DNA from 3 places in the Brevibacillus parabrevis genome. Region 2 is predicted to be linked to each of the others. Evidence: riboswitches for the same ligand, from Rfam matches in the RefSeq annotation. Region 2 holds a riboswitch; each other region holds the start of a gene.
The links. Region 2 has a riboswitch for S-adenosylmethionine ahead of mtnK (S-methyl-5-thioribose kinase). Riboswitches for the same ligand answer to the same signal wherever they lie in the genome.
Positions count from the first base shown of each region.

Region 1: it holds a riboswitch for S-adenosylmethionine, as region 2 does, so the genes downstream of both, IRJ17_RS15185 (homoserine dehydrogenase) here and mtnK (S-methyl-5-thioribose kinase) in region 2, are expected to answer to the same signal.
Region 3: it holds a riboswitch for S-adenosylmethionine, as region 2 does, so the genes downstream of both, IRJ17_RS08075 (sugar ABC transporter substrate-binding protein) here and mtnK (S-methyl-5-thioribose kinase) in region 2, are expected to answer to the same signal.

Region 1 is NZ_CP064090.1:3,175,322-3,179,845, forward strand. It holds gene IRJ17_RS15180 (DinB family protein) at 1-320, shown strand, start outside; cobalamin riboswitch at 695-892, shown strand; SAM riboswitch class I at 1,593-1,698, shown strand; SAM riboswitch class I at 1,846-1,956, shown strand; gene IRJ17_RS15185 (homoserine dehydrogenase) at 2,036-3,298, shown strand; gene IRJ17_RS15190 (hypothetical protein) at 3,332-3,484, opposite strand; gene IRJ17_RS15195 (CapA family protein) at 3,586-4,524, opposite strand, start outside.
Region 2 is NZ_CP064090.1:1,962,073-1,966,596, reverse strand. It holds gene mtnA (S-methyl-5-thioribose-1-phosphate isomerase) at 115-1,155, opposite strand; gene mtnK (S-methyl-5-thioribose kinase) at 1,152-2,381, opposite strand; SAM riboswitch class I at 2,531-2,676, opposite strand; gene IRJ17_RS09320 (anti-sigma factor) at 2,769-3,986, opposite strand; gene IRJ17_RS09315 (sigma-70 family RNA polymerase sigma factor) at 3,983-4,459, opposite strand.
Region 3 is NZ_CP064090.1:1,692,397-1,696,920, forward strand. It holds gene IRJ17_RS08070 (ATP-binding protein) at 1-1,053, opposite strand, end outside; SAM riboswitch class I at 1,253-1,373, shown strand; gene IRJ17_RS08075 (sugar ABC transporter substrate-binding protein) at 1,498-2,517, shown strand; gene IRJ17_RS08080 (sugar ABC transporter ATP-binding protein) at 2,595-4,085, shown strand; gene IRJ17_RS08085 (ABC transporter permease) at 4,087-4,524, shown strand, end outside.

The DNA.
Region 1 (4,524 bases), 1.2 Mb from region 2:
ATATCATCGATACCGAGCGAATCATGAGCTATCGCTTGCTGAGAATCGCCAGAGGGGATCAGACTGAGCTGGCGGGGTTCGATGAAAATACGTATGTAGCAGAAGGCTTCTATCAGGAGCGCAGTCTGACGGATTTGCTCGCAGAATACAACGCTGTGCGACAGTCGACGCTGGCCCAACTGCGGGGGATCGCTGCCGAGGCGTGGACGAGAACGGGCACAGCAAATGGCAATAAGCTGTCGGCACGCACATTGGCCTATATTATCGCCGGACACGAGGCGCACCACTGTAGAATTTTGCGGGAACGGTATTCGCTGTAAGCCGGGAGAAGCCCGCTGTTTCGCTTTCTGTGTGTCGCTTTTCGTTACTCGCTTTTCGTTACTCGCTTTTCGTTACTCGCTTTTCGTTACTCGCTTTTCGTTACTCGCTTTTCGTTACTCGCTTTTCGTTACTCGCTTTTCGTTACTCGCTTCCGTTACTCGTTTTGCGTTACTCGTTTTGCGTTGCTTGTTTTCTGCTGCTTGTTTTCCGTCGCTCATTTTCTGTTTCTCGTTTTTTGTTACTCGCTTTTCGTTTCTCGTTTTTCGCTTTCCAGCTGTCGCTGCGTGTTCCTCGCTATCTTTTCGCTGCCGCTCGCAACTTGCCCTCCCTATCTCGGCAATGGTAGGGTACAATAACAGTAGTGATTTTTCCAATTTCATATGTGGGAACAGGTTCCTTGAGGTATATCGCCGCAAGGATAATAGGGAAGCTCGGTGCAAATCCGACACGGTCCCGCCACTGTAAGAGGGGAGTTTTGCGCATACAGGCCACTTGTCCAGACTTGGATGGGGAAGGCAGCGCCAGACGATGATCCCAAAGTCAGGAGACCTGCCTGTTTCGACGACACTGATGGACCTACGGGAGATAGGGAGGTGTTAGAGGACTCGCCATGACAGCAGGGGGACGAATACGTTTCTCTTTGCTTGCGCATTTTCTAACGATCGTATCGGTCGTCGGAAAATGCTTTTTTTGTTTGGGGGATTGGTGTGGTCTGTCGAAGGGGGCAACTTGTCTCGGAATTGATGCGATTAATCGAGGCGCTGGAGTAGCTTCGCGATAGAAGCGGCTAAAATCGAAAGAGCTGAGCTGAAGCTGCCTCTCGCTTGCAGCGGTTCGTCGAATGGACCAGGGCGTCTCGCGGTTGATCTACCTGTCAAAGAGGCTACGATGACTCGCGATTAAATTCAACTTGACTAGATCTTGTACGAATGTGAGGGATCGCAAGCTTGCGAACCGGAGCCTTTTTAAGGATATCGTTGCCAGATTGTCGCCGTGAAAAAGGAGGGAGTGGCGTGGTTCAGCTTTTCATATGTCCATGGTGCGGCTATGTTGAAGAAAAAGAGGTGCCGGAGGAAAGCGAAGCAGGAATCGTTACGTGCGCTTGCTGCAACACGGCGGAGGTGGAAAGTGTGTTTGCGCGTGGAAACGGCTGCTTTGCTGAGGGAGTTGCCGTCCGTTCTTCCTGCTTGCGAGTCTTGTCAGCAAACAAAAAGAATTGTGTTGACGAATGCATTGGAATTTCTTAGAATAGGCTCAATAGCAAATCATAGTTCTTATCCAGAGAGGTGGAGGGTCTGGCCCGATGAAGCCCGGCAACCGTTGCTTTTGCGACAAGGTGCCAATTCCTGCGGGACGTTTCGTCTCGATAGATAAGAAGCGGGTGCCTCGTAGCAGTCAAGACGAACCTTCTTCTTAGCGGAGAAGGTTTTTTATGTATGAAAAAGTGGGAACGAGGCAAACATTTGCCCAATTTCAAAGACAAGAGAGAACTGACATCTAGCAAAGAACAAAAATTCATAGTTTTCTTTATCTAGAGAGGTGGAGGGACTGGCCCGATGAAGCCCGGCAACCGTTACGCAGTTTGTGACAAGGTGCCAATTCCTGCAGGACGAAAATCGTTCTGGGAGATAAGGAGAAGGACCTTGATGCCAAACCTTCTTCTTAGCAAGAAGGTTTTTCTTATTTTTCCAAAACATGACATGAGGTGGTAATAATGAGCGCAGGTGTAATCAAAGTAGGATTGCTGGGATTGGGAACAGTAGGGGGCGGCGTCATCAAAACGATTCGCTCGCAACAGGAGAAGCTGGCGCAGCGGTTGGGCAAACGGATCGAGATTGTCAAAGCATTGGTTCGCGATTCGGAAAAAGAACGGGCGGTTCAGGTTGATCCTGCGCTTTTGACTACCGATTTTGAGGATGTGCTAAAAAGCGATGTGGACATTGTCGTGGAGGTAATGGGCGGTGTCGAGCCTACGTATGATTACGTGCGTGCCCTGATTGAAAAAGGCTGCCATGTGGTAACGGCGAACAAAGAGCTGCTCGCCAAACGCGGCCCTGAGCTTGTCGATCTGGCTAACCAGCATCAGGTGCATCTGGCTTATGAAGCGAGCGTGGCTGGCGGGATTCCGATTTTGAGCGTGCTGCGGCAGTTTTTGCGCACAAATGACATCCAAGGAGTTCGCGGTATTCTCAACGGGACGACGAACTTCATCTTGACGAAAATGGAGGCGGAACAGCTCTCTTATCAGGAAGTGCTGAAGCAGGCGCAGGAGCTGGGCTATGCGGAAGCTGATCCGCGTTCGGATGTGGAAGGTTTCGATGCCATGTACAAATTGTACATTCTTGCGCAGCTTGTGTACGGGGAGTCGTTGCCGCTTGCGGATGTCGTGCGTAAAGGAATCGCCGATTTGTCTGCCGGACACATCCGGATCGCAAGTGAGCTGGGTTACCGGATCAAGCTGATTGCCCAGGCACAAAAAGCCGAGCAAGGCATCCGCCTCTCGGTTCAGCCGACTGTGCTGCCCATTGCCCATCCGTTGGCGCAAATCCAGGATGCGTTCAATGCGGTGCAGCTCTCCGGGAACATCGTGGGCGACCTGTTGTTTACGGGCCGGGGTGCAGGCGAACTGCCGACCGCAAGCGCTGTCGTTGAAGATTTGGCTTACTTGTTGACCCAGCCATTTACGCCGCATCCTGTTTGGACAGAAAAAAATGCCGCGGCTCAGTTGGAGCAAGGGCAAGACGAACGGGTGCTGTGTTATTTGGAAGGCTCGTGTATCGCCGCCACACCTGATCGCGTGCTGCATTTCTTGCGGGAGGCTGGCGTGAACGTGACGAAATTGAAGGTGCAATTCGACTTGGGCGGTGTGCTGCGCGCGGGCTTGATCGTTACAGGTATTCGCGCAGAGCATGAGCAAGTGCTGAAAAGTGACTTCGGACTTTCCGTGCGCTGCTTCCCGCTGATCGAATCGGCATAGCTCGCAGTCTGTCTAGATCAGCGCTGATCCTTTCTACTTGCTTTTTTTATCCGAGAGCTGTTGATCGGTATCTGAAGGCCCGTTTTTCTGATTGCCGGGGAAGACGACTTTTTCCCATTTGGTCATGAAATAACTGCAGAGTATAATAAGGCCGATCGCCGATACGGTGATAATCAATCCGGTCATATGTGCCGCCTCCTTTTCGCTGGAAAAAGTGGTTCTACTATGGTCTACGAAAGCAATATGGAAAAGTTTCGCCAAAAAAGGCAACGGGCACGCCTCATTTATCATGAGCGTGCCTGTACGTGACCATCGGCTTCAATCTGAACGTTTTCCGACAGTGATTCGATTCGTTGCAGAAGCGCTGCCCCATCCGTGTCATTCATCGGTACCGCTCGTCCCAGCTCGGCATGGAACGGGAGCATCGTCAGTTCACAGGAAGCGTCTTTTGTGCAGCTTGCTTGCAGTACCATCGTCTGCCACGTTTTTGGCTCCGTCGAGCGGGTGAAAATGAAATTGCCCAAACTGTAGGCAATCCACTTGCCGTTGTAGCGTTCAAAGCCTTGCAGGACGTGAGGATGACCACCGACGATCAAGTCTGCTCCTGCGTCAATGTAAGCTTTGGCCAATTCTTTTTGGTGATCGACGGGAAAGTCTTCCCGTTCCTTGCCCCAATGGGCGATCACGACGACGAGATCAGCGTGTGCCTTTGCTTGTTGAATCGCTTGGACGGCTTTGGCGGAATCATAGGAGCCAGCCAGTCCAGGCTGTTTCTCCGTGGCGAACCAGCTGACTTCGGGAATGACCCGGCTGAATCCGAGCAAGGCGAGCTTGATGCCGTTTCGCTCCACCACGACGGGAGTGAAGGCTTCCACAGAGTCTTTGCCGCCGCCGAGGTAAGCGATCCCGTTTTTGGCAAGCGCGTCAAACGTGTCGAGCAATCCGGCCACGCCCTGATCCATCGAATGGTTGTTTGCCAGGTTGACCGCATCGATCCCTGCTGCTTTCATCGCAGGCGCAGCCAAAGGAGAGGACTTGTAAACGTATTGTTTGTTGTCGGCAGGCGTGCCTTTTGTGGTAAGTGGCGTCTCCAGATTGGCTATGGTAAAGTCATCCTGCAAAAACAGGGAACGGACGTGCGTGAACGGGTAGTCGTAGCCTTTTTCGAGCAACGTTTTTTCCACATTTCCGGACATCATCACATCTCCGACGAAGGTCAGCCGGAC
Region 2 (4,524 bases):
GCAACTTCTTACGCTCGATTATGCGGCTGGTTCCATAATTTAGCAAGAATCAGACGATCTATTCCTGAAAAAAAGCGCCCGCCATAAAAAGGCAGACGCTCCTGATACGACGGACTATTGTTTGCTTTTCGCGATCTCTTCCGGCTTGAAAATGCCCGTCTCTGTCACAATTGCGGTAATGTACTGGGCTGGCGTCACGTCAAACGCCGGATTGTACACCTTGATATCATCCGGTGCTACCTGTTTGCCCAAGCCGTGTGTGATCTCTTCTGCCGGACGTTCCTCAATCGGAATTTCCGCACCTGTCGCCGTCGCCAGATCGACAGAGGACAGCGGCGCCGCTACATAGAAAGGAATGCCATGCGCTTTTGCCAAAACGGCTACTCCATACGTGCCGATTTTGTTGGCGACGTCGCCGTTGGCCGCTACACGGTCTGTTCCCACGACAACGGCCTGCACTTTGCCTTGCGACATGACCATAGCTGCCATGTTGTCGCAAATCAAGGTGACGTCAATCCCAGCCTGCTGCAATTCATAGGCGGTCAGGCGAGCGCCTTGCAATACGGGGCGCGTCTCGTCGGCGTATACTTTCAAATCCCACCCGCGTTCTTTTGCCAAATAGAAAGGAGCGGTAGCCGTACCGTATGCAGCAGTAGCCAGCGCACCCGGATTACAGTGTGTAAGCACGCCCATGCCGTCTTGCAACAGCGTCAGCAAATGTTCGCCGATCGTGCGACATACTTCTGCGTCTTCTTTTTGAATCGCCAGTGCTTCGTCGAGCACAGCTTTTTTCAGCTCGTCAACGGGCAAGGCGGAGTTTTGTTGCACGCGTGCTTTGATCCGGTCAAGCGCCCAGAACAGATTCACAGCAGTTGGCCGGGACGTTCCCAAATAGTCTGCCTGGCTGTTCAGCTCTTGCCAAAACTGTTCATACGTTTGCGCTTCGCTGCCGCGGATTCCCAAATACAGTCCGTAGGCGGCGGCCATGCCGATTGCCGGTGCTCCGCGCACTTCCAGGCGGCGAATCGAGCCCCATACTTGTTCGGCGGTCGTCAGCTGCAAATAAATCGTTTCTACTGGCAAACGCGTCTGATCAAGCAAAACGAGTACGTCGTCTTCCCACTTGACTGGCGTTGTTTGTGTACTGGTTGTCATACTGTCGTTGCCTCCTGATAGTAGCGTGCGGTTACGTTGCGGACGATGTCCGTGATGTCTGTCGATTCCTCAATGTCGTTGCGTCCGAGAATCAGCGCTTCCCCGATCGCCAGCGCCAGTCGTTCTGCTTCGGCGCGTTTTTCGGCGTCTGCGATGGCATTCAGATCAGCCACTCCTGCCAGGCCGATCACACGGCGCAAAATTTTGCATCCGGCATAGCCTGCCGTATCCTGAATCAGTCGTTTCACGTAGCTTTGCCACAAGCCCTCGACATGAGCGCTGCGTTCTTTAGCCTGCTTGTGCCAGAGCTGGACAAACTGGGAAACAAATTCGTTCCAGACATCTTCAACCGTTTCCAGTAAGTATTCGCGGTAGGAGTCGCGTTCTCCTTGGTCATTTTGCAAGCCGTGCTGACCGGCGTAGTTGAGCAGCAGGTTGGCGATAACGGCACCGATGTCAAAACCGATCGGCCCGTAGTAGGCAAATTCGGGGTCGATCGCTTTCAGGCTGCTCTCGGTGATGAAGATGCTGCCTGTGTGCAAATCGCCGTGCAAAAGTGCTTCTGCGCGAGTCAGGAAATCGAATTTCAGCTTGGCGATTTCCAGCTTGAGCGGCTTGTTGTTCCAGATGGCCTCTACTTCTTTGCGGATCAGCGGGTTAAAGTCGTTGGTCGGCGCATTTTCATACGGGTCGGTAAAGACGAGATCTTCTGTGATTTTGCATAATTCCGGATTTATGAATGTTCCGACTAGCGCTTTTTTGTCGTACGGATGCGCCCCCAAATCGGATGTGTAGAACAAGGTTTGCGCGAGAAAACGTCCGATCTGCTTCGGAAAAAGCGGGTAGCGCTTGCCCTCAATCAAGCCTTTGCGCATGATGACGTGGTCGCCTACGTTCTCCATCACCGTCAGCGCCAGCTCCTGATCGAAGTGGTATACTTCCGGCACCAGGTCAGGCACGTATTTGTGCTGGATGCGGAGCGCTTCACTCTCGATGCGGGCACGGTCAATCGTCAGCGGCCATGATTCTCCCACGACTCTCGCAAACGGCAACGCTTGCTTCACGATGACTTTTTTTCCGGTAGCCGGCTCCTGGATATCGAACACGAGGTTCAGATTCCCGTCACCGATTTCGCGGCTGGTCAGCTCTGCTCCTTCTGTAAACAGACCCGGCAAGCCTTTTACGTACTCTACTGCTTCCTGCTCAGTCAATGCGCGGTATGCCATGATTGATTACTCCCCTCACAAATCGTTTTTTTCTCTATCTCGAACGGAATGACAAAATGGTCAGGAATCCGTGTCCAAACGCACAAAAAAGACCTCTTTCCCGAAGAAAAGAGGTCGCTGTCGCCACGTATAATAAACGTGTCATGTCCCCCTTATCTTCCAGACCACTTTTGTTTCTGCAGGAATTAGCACCGTGCACGTCGCTTTTTGTTTCAGCCGCTGCTCGCGTTGAAATAGCGTCGTGTCGGTTGCCGGGTATCATCGGGCCAGTCCCTCCACCTTCTCTGGATAAGGTATCCAAACGTATGCGGTTTTGATTTAGTTTGAATCATACAACCTGCCGTTCCACGATGTCAACACCCTTTTTTCGCAAACCGCGCTTCTCTCCTACCAGACGTGCTGAGTGCCGGAAGCAGCCGGGCGATCCCAGTTCCACCAGTCAATTTGGCCGACAAAGGCAGCGGTAATCGACTTCTCATCCTTGAGTTTGAGCAGTTCCTTCGTCGGTCCGGTCAGGACTGCTCCGTAGAGGCGAACGCCTTTTTCCTGCAAGTAGCGATAGCGCTCCTCGACTTGCGGATCGCTTCGCGAGACCAAATATTGTCCCATGTCGCGCGCGAGGCTTTTTTGCTCGACAAGGTAGGCCATTTCCCCCAAAAAGGCTGCCATCCGTCGGCTTCCTTCTCCGTTGACCTGAATCGGAGCCGCTCCGTAATTCAGCTCGTGCTCCGCAAATCCCCATGCTTCTCCCGGCCCCAAGAGCAGGTAGCCGTCTTTTTGGTCTTCGTGCCTGGCTTCCACTCCGGTGTCCACTGCCAACCAGACCGTATCCTGGTTGGCGGAGCTGATGTAGCGGGAGATTCGCTCATAATACTGCTCGTACGTCAAAAAATCAGCAAAAGAGACAGCCAACTGGGCAACGGTTCCTTCGGGGAGCTTCTCCAAAGTCGTCCAGGCTGGCGTGCGCCAATGCGCCAGTTCGTCTGCGTCCGGTTTTTGCCCGCTTTGAAGCGGATAGCGGAAAAACAGCTTTTGCTCCCTCACTCCGTTGGTCCATTGCGGCTTGGCGTTGACGTTCCACAACACGTTGGTGCTTTCAAAGCGGCCTGCGTTTTTGATGTCCGCCCCTACTCGCTCGCGAAGCTCCATCTGGATGCTGCCGTACAGCAGTCCCACCTGCGCGCCGCTGCTGCCCACGCTGACACCCGGCTGCGTAAAATTGACCATGTCCTTCGCTACCCGGTGCAGATCATCGTGCATCGACGACCCTACCCATCCGTTGACGCCCAGAAATACCACGCCAATTACAAACGGGATGGCAAAAGCGTACACGGAACTGAGCAAGCGATTTTTCCATTTTCCCCGCCGGACAATCGCCCTCTGCTTCGCTTCGGAAAGCTGGCTGTGCCCGCCCTCGTCCAGCGCGTCGAGTTCCCGTGGTTGCTGCTCTCCTTCTTCGCCCAGCAAAAGCCGCTCCAGCCGCTCTGCGCATGCCTCATCGGCTGCCAGCTCCTCGCCAAGCCGCTTTGCTTCTTCCCCTGTCAGTTCCCCTCTCAAATAAGCGAGCAGCTTTTGCTCGCGATCATGACCGTTTTGGTGCGTCATGGCCCTTCCTCCTTCCACAGCTTCCGCATCTTTTGCCGACCGCGAAACAGCGAGCGTTTGACGTCCGCCAGTTCGATCTCCAACACCTCTGCCATTTCCGCGTAGGAAAATTGCATGGCTGACAGCAAAATGACCTGTCGTTGCTTGGGCGGCAATTGCTCCAGATGCGCATATGCCTCTTTCCACAATTCCTGAGCGACCAACAGTTCCGCCGGGTCGCTCGCGGATGCGTCCGGTCGTTCCGGCATCTTTTCCATGTAGTCGACCGGGCGGCGCTTTTGCTTGCGGTGCCAATCGATAAAAGCGTGGTAAGCGACCTTGAACAGCCATGGCCTGACCTTTTCGCCGCGGTAGTCTTCCAGGGAGGCATACGCCCGGAAAAAAACCTCCTGCGTCAAGTCCTCCGCATGCCTGGTATCGCGTGTCAGCCGGAAAAGGTAGCGGTATATGTCGTTTACGTGCATCTGGTACACATACTCCAAGCCTACTTTCCCAATGCCTCCACATCCCTTCTTTACGTACCACGCCCTCTAGCGAA
Region 3 (4,524 bases), 270 kb from region 2:
GATGATCAGCATGGCGTTGCTTTTCTCAATGAACAGCGAGAGGGACACTTTGCCGTTGACCGTCTCCTCACAAGCTTCGATCGCATTTTTGATGAAGTTGACCAAGACTTGTTTGAACTCGTCGGGATTGGCCAGAATCGTGACAGGCTTTTCATAAGCTTGCAGCTCCAGCTCGACATTGTGCATATTGGCAAAAGGCAGCATGACTTCCCGCACGACGTAAAGCTGGTCGCATACGTTGATTAGCTCGGTGCGCTCCTTGAGCGGCTTGGACAAAGCGAGATACTCGGTCAGGATCGCTTCCGTCCGCTGGATTTCGTCCATGCTGATGCGGATGTACTGATCGGTTTTCGTAATATTCTCGGGATTTTCCTGGATCAGGCGCAAAAATCCTTTGACCGCTGTGAGCGGATTTCTCACCTCGTGAGCAAGCGATGCGGCGACATGGCTCATCGTTTCGATTTTTTCATTTTGGGCGTGTCGAATAAACAGTTCTTTGTCGGATACGCACTTGCTAAATAGCGACAACAAAAGCCAAATTCCGACAAAGTTTTGAACGGGGATCACGAACAAGTAGTAGGCAGGATGATGGGATACATAGGTGGGAAAGTATAGATAGGTCAACCCCAAAGCTACCAGGGAAAAGAGCGCGCCCGTCAAAAAAATATACAGTGTTTTCCGATAACTGGCTTTGTAACGCCGATACATCAGGAGGGAGATGGCAAAGGTGACAACCAGGGCAAGCAGCGCGAGCCAGATGCCTTCACCACCCAAATAATAGCGGTATAGCGCGGACTCGATCAGCAAGACCAGCGCGATCCGCACTCCCCCATAGACTAGGGCAAAAAATACGATGATGTGCCTGATATCGAAAATCACGCCTTCCGAGACGCTGGTCGCGAAGGTCATGGCCAGAAACATGCAAATCGAGCTGGTCACAAGAATGAAAGCGCGGCTGTAATTGCGCATTCGGTCGCGGTAATAAATATTGAACAGGACAAATGGCGTCAGAGCAAAAAACATCTGCAAAATTACTTCTTTTAGTAGAATCATCGGACATCCCCATCGCAAATTTGCATGGCTGCTTCAATCTACGATATTTCGACAAGAGCCTACACGATTCCTCCAAAATTTGGACGCGCCGACGGAATAAATTTAAAGGAGAAAAGTTTTAAAAACCTAGTTGACAGATGGGTAAAACACGGATTATAGTCTCTATATACTAATACAAAGGTTTCGAAAATAATAACTACTCTTATCCAGAGAAGGCTGAGGGAATGGCCCTATGACGCCCGGCAACCTAGCTGGCAAGATCAATGTCTTGCGAGCCAAGGTGCTAACTCCAACAGGTAGCGATACCTGACAGATAAGAGGCGCGAATCTTGTCGATCAAGCCTCTTTCATCTGTTGAAAGAGGCTTTTCCTTTTGGAAAGGGAAGGTCGTCGCCTCCTCGGCTTGCAGCACAACAAGGAACAAAGAAAAAGGGGGATTTTTCGATGAAAAAGAAACTGGGCCTTATCACATCACTCGTACTGGCAGTATCGGTGGCCTTGACCGCGTGCGGCGGCGGAGCCGATACGAAAAACACGGCGGCAAACGGCGCTTCCGGCGAAAAAGCGAAACGGATTGCCCTGATCATGCGCCAAAATGTAGGAACGTTTTCGGCTCAATACATTAACGGTGTGAAGCAGGAAGTCGAGAAAAACGGCGGAGAGCTGACAGTATTCAACGCAGATACGGATTTGTCGAAAATGGCGTCGAATCTTGACGCTGCGGTCAACCAAAACTTCGACGGCATCCTGATCGACCACGGTACAGCGGAAGCGTTGCAACAAGGTACGCAAAAAGCTGTCGACAAAAAAATCCCGGTCGTTCTGTTCGACACAGACATCAAGCTGCCTGGCGTGCCGATTGTCGAGCAAGACGACAACAAGCTGGCAGAACTGAGCCTGGAAAAGCTGGCGGCAGATTCCGGCGGCAAAGGCAACATCGTGAAAATTTGGGTGGCAGGCTTTGCCCCGATGGAAAAACGTCAGGTGACTTATGAAGCGTTCCTGAAAAAATATCCGGATATCAAGGAAGTCGCCGCTTTCGGTTCCGCGACAAACAACACGGCGCTGGATACCCAAGCACAGATGGAAGCCATCCTGAAAAAATATCCGAACAAAGGCGACATCACGGCTGTATGGGCATCTTGGGATGAATTTGCCAAAGGGGCAACCCGTGCGATCTTGCAAGCAGGCCGCACAGAAATCAAAGTATACGGCATCGACCTGAGTGATGAAGACCTGCAACTGATCCAGGAAGCAAATTCGCCATGGGCAGCGACTGCAGCCGTAGATCCATCGAACATCGGACGCACTCACGCAGCGGCTATTTTCCAAAAAATCAAAGGCGAGCAAGTGCCAGACAGCGTGAAGCTGAATCCGGTGCTGGTGAAACAAGAAGATTTGCCTAAGGACAAAAAAGTGACAATGGGCGACTTGTCCCAGTACGTGAAAGAGTGGGGCAAGTAAGCATATAGAGCTGGTTGATTTGGCTATTCCCGTTGATCAGTCAACGGGAATCTTGCTTATTTAAGGGGGGGCGAAAAGTGTCCAGCTTGCAGATGAAAGGGATTGTGAAGCAGTTCTCCGGCGTTCCTGCGCTGCGTTCGGTCGATTTTGAGGTCAAGGCTGGCGAGGTTCATGCGCTTTTAGGGGCGAATGGGGCGGGGAAAAGTACCTTGATGAAAATTTTGACGGGCGCGTATCAGTCTGACGGGGGGAGCATCACGATTGATGGCAAAGAGGTGTCGATCCAATCGCCCCAGGATGCGAAAGCTTTAGGTATCCAGTGCGTGTACCAGGAAGTGGATACGGCGCTGATCCCGTACTTGAGCGTGACGGAAAACATTTTGCTCGATCAGATTGTCTCGGCAGGCCGCAAAGGATTCATGAACTGGCCGAGCTTGCACAAGGAAGCGGAAAGCATTTTGCAGAGCTTCGGCTTTTCCATCCCTGTGCGCATGCTCGTCGAGGAATGTACGCTGTCCGAAAAGCAACTGATCCTGATTGCCCGCGCGACCGTGCAAAAAGCGAAGTACGTCATTTTTGACGAACCGACAGCTCCGTTGAGCACGAAGGAGAGCGAGCGGCTGTTTCTCATCATTGACCAGTTGAAAAAAGCGGGTGTCGGGATCATCTACATTTCCCATCGCCTGCCGGAAATTTTTGAGATATGCGACCGAATCACGATCATGCGGGACGGTCAACTGATCGTGACGAGCGAGACGTCCCACACGACGATGGATGAGGTCATCGGCAACATGCTGGGCAAAAGCTTCGAGGAAGAGTTCCCGAAAGTCGAAGTGCCTGTAGGCGGGGTGCTTCTGGAAGCTGCGGGAGTGGCTGGCGGCAAGGTTCGCCGCGCCGATTTGAGCGTTCGCGAAGGCGAGATTGTCGGGATTGTCGGGCTGGTTGGAGCCGGGAAGACGGAACTGGCGAGACTTTTGTTCGGAGCGGATACCGCCGAGGCGGGACAAGTCAGGCTGAGCGGCAAAGAGGTGCGGCTGCGGTCGCCGAAGGACGCTGTTGATGCGGGAATCGTCCTCGTACCGGAAGAACGGCGCAAAGAAGGCATTTTTGTCGAGGAATCTGTCCAGAACAACTTGTCTGTCTCCGCTTTGGAGAAGTGGTCGCGGCTCGGATTTGTCCGCAGAGGGGCAGAAGCGAAGCAGGCGAGGGAGCTGGTGAGCCGTCTGGGCGTAAAGACGGCAGACATCACACAGCTGGTTGGCTACCTCAGCGGAGGAAACCAGCAAAAAGTCGCGATTGGCAAATGGCTGGATACGGATGCGCAAGTGTTCATGTTCGACGAGCCGACCAAAGGCGTCGACATCGGGGCGAAAAGCGATATTTACCGCCTGATTGGAAAGCTGGCGGAGCAGGGCAAGGGCGTTCTCTACTTTTCTTGCGAGTTTGCCGAAGTATTGGGCATTGCCGACCGGATTTTGGTCATGTTTGAAGGGAAAATCGTCAAGGAGCTGAGCCGCGCGGACGCGACACAGGAGACGATGATGTATTATGCCAGCGGGGGTGAGTAAGGTGGAAGGTAAAAAATTCAGCTTGTTTGATTTTATTTACAAATACGGTACAGTCGCAGTAATTGTGATCGTCATGCTGTTGTTCAGTCTGACCAATCCGTATTTCTTCACGTACGACAACATCACAGACATTTTGCGTTCCATCTCGATCGTAACGTTCGTCGCGATTGGCGTTACGTTTTCACTGATTGTCGGAGGCTTCGACTTGTCTGTCGGTTCGACGGTGTCGTTGACCACAGTCGTTTCGGCTTCCATGATGGTCTGGTACGAGCAGGGCGTGTTTGCCACTTTGGTCGTCCCGATCGCGCTCAGTCTGATTGTCGGATTGGTCAACGCTTTTCTGGTCGTCAAAATCCGCATTCCCGATCTGCTGGCGACACTGGCGATGCTGTACATCGTCAACGGACTTCATATGACTTATTCAAAAGGCTACTCGATT